DNA from 2 places in the Aeribacillus sp. FSL K6-1121 genome. Region 1 is predicted to be linked to the other one. Evidence: riboswitches for the same ligand, from Rfam matches in the RefSeq annotation. Region 1 holds a riboswitch; the other holds the start of a gene.
What was found. Region 1 has a riboswitch for thiamine pyrophosphate ahead of NSQ61_RS08205 (acetylornithine deacetylase). Riboswitches for the same ligand answer to the same signal wherever they lie in the genome.
Positions count from the first base shown of each region.

Region 2: it holds a riboswitch for thiamine pyrophosphate, as region 1 does, so the genes downstream of both, tenI (thiazole tautomerase TenI) here and NSQ61_RS08205 (acetylornithine deacetylase) in region 1, are expected to answer to the same signal.

Region 1 covers NZ_JBBOPS010000001.1:1,669,514-1,672,651, reverse strand. The annotation lists gene NSQ61_RS08210 (hypothetical protein) at 243-902, shown strand; TPP riboswitch at 969-1,069, shown strand; gene NSQ61_RS08205 (acetylornithine deacetylase) at 1,194-2,459, shown strand; gene tenA (thiaminase II) at 2,492-3,138, shown strand, end outside.
Region 2 covers NZ_JBBOPS010000001.1:2,069,094-2,072,231, forward strand. The annotation lists gene NSQ61_RS10075 (thiazole synthase) at 1-35, opposite strand, end outside; gene thiS (sulfur carrier protein ThiS) at 42-245, opposite strand; gene thiO (glycine oxidase ThiO) at 253-1,365, opposite strand; gene tenI (thiazole tautomerase TenI) at 1,352-1,966, opposite strand; TPP riboswitch at 2,106-2,214, opposite strand; gene NSQ61_RS10095 (monovalent cation:proton antiporter family protein) at 2,269-3,138, opposite strand, start outside.

The DNA of each region.
Region 1 (3,138 bases):
GTTTTTTGATCGTTCCGAGGAAGAGGCCAAAATCACTGTTTTCGATGCCCTAAGAAATGTTTCCCGGAAAAATGAAGCGCTGTTTCTTTCAGCGAAGACTTTTCATTTTTGATTTTCGCAAAAATGGCTTACAGATTTTCAATTTTTGCTAATATAAAAACATGTTTTTCTTCTCGAATTTTTGAGCCATATTCGCTATAATTAAATTTGCTTTATTTTGAAAGAGAAGGAGATTGGGAAGGTTGACAAAGCAGCCGACAAATCTTGTGATAACCTTATTGAAAGTGCTCATTGCAGTGGTTGTTGTATTGGTTCTTTTTTATTTCATCGCCTTTAATGATGTCCTAGTCCGTTTTTTAACCTTGCTAATGAACGGATGTTTAGTCGTTCTCGTATTTCTTTTGTATCGAAAAATGGATCGGATTGGACCGGTCAATAAAGAGGGGAAAAAGGAGTTTGTTCAAAGCGATTGGATCAACGAGACGGAAATGATGAAAAAAGAACAGCAGTTAAATAAATTGGAGCTAGATAAAACACAATTATTGGAGGAGCTTTTGACGAGAGCGAATATCGGTGAAGAAGAAAAACAAATGTACCGACTTCGAATTCGCGAAAAGGAGAATGAAGCTTCCAAGTTGAAACAAGAGCTTGTGCTTATGAAAGACAGAGTTGCTCACTTGTTGTTGAAAAGAGATCCGGAGATGGAACGAATTGTTCAGATCCTCGGGGCAGAATTTATTTTAAACAGTTCGTTTGACGAACTCAACCAGAAGTTTCAACAGGTGCACATACAACTGTCTGATGAGGCGATCCGCCATTTGCAAAGAGAGAATTATATTGATGAACATCTCCAGTTTACGAGGATCGGCTATCGAGAACTGCTCAAGACGGCTAAAAGATGACGCAACCAGCTTGTCATTTTGCAAACGATATGATTTAATGTAATAAAATCAAAATTTCATAGAATTATCAACCACTAGGGGAGCCGAAAGGCTGAGAAAGGCGTGTGCCTTGACCCTTTGAACCTGATCTAGATCATACTAGCGTAGGGAAGTGGTGCAGTAATATCGAAACCTGTCTATGGGTTTTGTATATACTTGCCCGTTCCCTTATATTGGGAACGGGCTTTTTGCATTACAAGGCTGGTTGGCAAACCATTTTTCAAAACAAAATGTTAAGAAAGGGGAGACAACGTGTTACAAACGCTATTTCAGCAAATTGATGAAAGGGAAGAAGAACTTCTGAATCTTCTAAAAACACTCGTATCGTTTGAAACGCCAAGCCCTCCGGCAAGAAATGCAAAAGAGGCTCAAAAGTATGTCGCCTCATATTTGGAAGACATCGGCTTTTCCATTGATCAATGGGATTTATATGAACAAGATCCAGTCGTAGTAGGAACGAAAAAAGGAAAAGATCCAGAAAATTACCACAGTTTAATTATTAACGGGCATATTGATGTCGCTTCAATCGAAGAGGGAGAAGAATGGCTAACGCCTCCTTTTGAGGCAACGGTTAAAGGGGATTACATATATGGACGCGGTGTAGCGGATATGAAAGGGGGAATGGCTGCCAGTCTGTTTGCATTAAAGCTGCTGCAAGAAAACGGCATTGAGCCGGGAGGGGATATCATTTTTCAGTCCGTCGTCGGTGAAGAAGTAGGCGAAGCAGGAACAAAATCGTGCTGCGACCGGGGATATCGAGCTGATTTTGCCATCGTTGTCGATTCAAGCAACTGTGAAATACAAGGGCAGGGCGGGGTGATCACGGGCTGGATTACAATTGAAAGCCCCGAGACATTTCACGATGGCACGAGAAGACAAATGATTCATGCCGGCGGGAAGCTTTTTGGGGCAAGCGCGATTGAAAAAATGATGAAAATTATTGAAGGACTGCGAGAGCTTGAACAGCATTGGGCAGTGATGAAAACGAGCAAAGGCTTTCCGCCTGGTTCTGCCACAATTAATCCTGCAGTGATTGAAGGTGGAAGGCACGCCGCTTTTGTGGCCGATAAATGTTCCCTTTGGATTACCGTTCACTATTACCCGGAAGAGCATTATGTAGAGGTGATCCGGGAAATTGAAGAACATATCCATCATGTTGCAATGGCTGATCTATGGCTTCGGAAATATCCTCCGAAATTTAAATGGGGCGGCACATCGATGATTGAAGATCGAGGAGAAATTTTCCCAGCTTTTTCATATGACGAACATTCACTCGGAGTGAAAACATTACAAAAAGCACATAAACTGGCATTTAATGAGGAAGCAAAGCTGACGATGTCCCCTACTGTGACAGACGGCGGCTGGCTGAGTGAAGCGGGAATTCCCGTCGTTTTATATGGACCGGGCACGCTTGAAGATGCACACTCGGTGAATGAAAAGCTGTCCATCCCCCAATTAAAAACATTTACAAAATCGCTGATCGCGTTTTTATTTGATTGGTATCAGAAAAAACGATGACAATTACAAAAGCTGTGAAAGGGGTAATTCAAATGTTTACAGACCGATTGTATAAAACTGCAAAACCGATTTGGGAAGCGAGTTACCATCATCCGTTTGTTCAAGGAATCGGCAATGGGACGCTGGATATCGACAAATTTCGCTTTTTTATGGAGCAGGATTATCTTTATTTAATCGAATACTGCCGCCTGTTTGCCCTTGGAAGCTTAAAGGCTCACAATCTTCAAACAATGACAGTTTTTGCTGATCTTCTACATTCGACGTTAAAAGTGGAAATGGATTTGCATCGTCAATACGCTGAAAGAATAGGAATAGAGAAGGAAAAATTAGAACAAGTTCAGCCTGCTGCTACAACCGTTGCATATACGAGCTATATGTTAAATGTGTCGCAGCGAGGATCATTGGCAGAACTGGTTGCCGCAGTCCTTCCATGTACATGGAGCTATTATGAAATCGGCACACGCTTACATGAGATTCCTGGTGCTAGTGAACATGAGTTTTACGGCGAGTGGGTAAAAATGTACGCATCAACAGAATTCGGTGAATTGGCAAAATGGCTGAAAGATTTAATGAATGAGCTTGCAGAAGGAAAACGGGAAGAAGAATTGAAATGGCTGGAAGATATTTTTGTCACAACGAGCAAATACGAATATATGTTTTGGGAAATGTCTGAACGAAA
Region 2 (3,138 bases), 400 kb from region 1:
CTCGACTGAAATGTTTTATCACCTATTTTTAACATGAATCATCATCCCCCTCCAACAAAATGGACAATTTCAATTTGATCACCATCATTTAATGTCTGGATACTGTATTGTTCTTTTGAAACAATTTCACCATTTCGTTCAACGACAACAATTCTTTCCTGCAATTGAAAAAAGTTCAGCAAATCTTCTATGTTCCGAACACTATTCTCCACTTCCATCTGCTGGCCGTTAATGCGAAGTTTCACTGTTTAATCACCTCCCTTTCGCATCAGAAAGCAATCGGTTTAAAGAGAAGGTATGAACATAACGCTCATATTGATTCGTTTTCAAAATCATGTCTTTTACGATCAAGCTTGTAATCGGCGCTAGAAGAATGCCGTTTCGATAATGGCCGGTCGCAAAAAAGATTCCCTCATGCTCCGGGTGCTCGGCAAAATACGGCCAGCCGTCAGCTGTTTGCGGCCTGAGCGACGACCAAGCACTAACGACCGGTTCAGACCCGATTTCTGGCATAATTTTCTGAACCTTTATCATTAATTCGGATACTCCTTTGACTGTCGGATGCGTATCCCAGTCGTTTTCATAAGAAGTTGCTCCAATAATAACGGTGCCGTCTTTTTTCGGTACGATATAACAGTGCTCGTAAAACACTGTTTTGTTGATCACCAGTTTTTTCGGTTTTATGGCTAAGCATTCTCCTTTAACGGGCTTCATTGGATTTCTCAGCCCCAGCTTTTCAAAGAAAAAGCCACTCCAAACTCCGCTTGAAACGACGACTTTTCCACATATAAAAACTCCTTGGGAAGTGACAAGCTTGTATGCTTTTCCCTCTTTAATCACGTCGAAAACAGGACATTGTTCAAAAATAGATGCACCATATTTTCTAGCGCCTTTCGCATATGCGTGGCAAACAGATGAACCTTTTACTTGGCCGTCATGCTTAAGCCAAAGAGCTCCCACAATGTCTTCAGAAACATGTGGCTCATTTGCCAGTACGTTTTCCCTTGAATGCCATTCTAGCTCATCCTCATCTGCAAGCGATTGCAGAAAGCGGCCTTCATCCTCAGTAAATGCAAGCCGATACATGCCTTCCTGCACAAGCTCAATATCCACACCAGATTGCTCCAATAATTCTTTTGCAAGGCTCGGATATAAATTTCGGCTCTCTAAGCATAGCTCAAAAAATATGTCTCTTTTTTCATTTTCAGAATGGGCACCCAGCATTCCTGCTGCAGCGGATGTCGCTTTACCTCCGATTTCGCCGCTTTCAAACACGGCGGTCTTCAGCCCTGCTTTTGATAGCTCATAGGCGATCCCTTGGCCGATGACCCCTCCCCCGATGATTCCAACATCAAAAACGTTCATTTGAAAAAGCTTCCCCTTTCCTGAAAAGTTTGGCAGCGCTCTCTGGATCTTTCGAAGAAAAGATATAGGACATAACGGCAATACCGCTTGCTTTTTTTTCTAAAACCTTTTGCATATTATCAGGCGTGATCCCACCGATGGCGATAATAGGAATATTGACGTGTCCAACGATTTTCCCAAGCAAATCTGTTCCCTTTGCCGGAAGTCCTTTTTTACTGTTCGTTTCAAAAACGTTTCCGAAAAAACAATAGTCTGCTCCGTCTTTTTCTGCTTTTACCGCTTCATCTAATGAATGGACGCTGACACCGGCTTTTATTTGCGGAAAAGCGCTTTTCACTTTTTTTACCGGCAGGCCGGTTCCCGGAAGATGAACATTTTGAACGCCTGTTAGGAGCGCAACATCGAGCCGATCGTTGATAACAAGCTGTTCTCTCCTTATCCCGTTTGCCAAAAGCTGTTCTACAAGATGAATGATCTCACATGGTCTTTTATTTTTTTCTCGTATATGAACGTAATCAACATGATCTGATATGGACAAAATTATGCGTATTAGCTCGTTGACCGGTTTTGTTCCGTCTGTTACGGCATGAAGTTCCAACATTGTACATTCCTTTCATGAGAAAGACGCTCACACTCGTCTTTCAAGGTTCAAAACTGGAAAGCAGCTGTCCAAGGGTGAGACTGGAAACAATAAAAAACCACCTTCCTTGCTGGAAAGTGGTAATGGAATATCAGACATATGTTTCAAATTCCCACTTCCCTACGCTGGCATCATCCAGATCAGGTTCAAAGGGTCTTAAAGTCAACACTTTAATCTCAGCCTTTCCAAAGGCTCCCCTAGTGGATGCTTATTAAATTTTCATACTAATTTCATGCTATCACAATTTGTTTTGTTTGCAAATATTATTTGCTAAATTCCAGCTCATCTTTTAACTCATTTACATATTTGCGGGAACCCGTTACAATCAAGCGGTCCCCTTTTTTCAATTCGGTATCGCCGTGAGGCACAATGGAATCTTCACCTCGAAAAATCCGGACAAAGATACAATCTCCTGTAAACGGAAAGTATCGAAGCTTCATTCCATCATATTTTCGGTTATTCATATTAATTTGATAAAGAGAGTTGTCTTGGTTTGTTAAGATCCGCATAACGCCAGGCGATTCGATCAAAGCCCTGAGCAGCGTTTTTGTTGACAGCATGACGGAAAATACGCTGATCCCCTTTTCTTTTAATGCTTGATCCAACTCCGGGGAAGAAATTGAGGCGATGACCTGTTCTACGCCGCATTCTTTTGCATATGTCGCAATTTCCGCATTTCTTTCTTCATCCCCAGTAGCCACTATTACTATATCAGCTTCCATTATGTGGTGTTCATTCAATGATTCTATCGAATAGTCTTTCAATTCTTCAATTTTAAACACCGATTGAGCAGTCCCGTTTTCAATTTTGTCTTGCTGTGTATGATATACGGTTGCTTCATACAAATTTTTGTCCAATTCTCTTGTGACTGGAAGGGTCATTTGATTTGCACCAATAAAAGCAATTTTCTTTTTAGGCTGCACCGCCATTTTTTTAGGGAATAATTTTTTAAATCCTATCGGCGTGATAATGCTTGTTAACACGGCAACTACTATTAGTGCGTCAGCCATTTGCTTATCAATCAGTTCGATTCGCTGTCCAATTTCAGCTGCCGCAATAACTAATGATAAAGTAGCAGTCAACAAGAACGCCGCCGCAATCGTTGTATTCGTATCATACCATTTTCTCAGCAC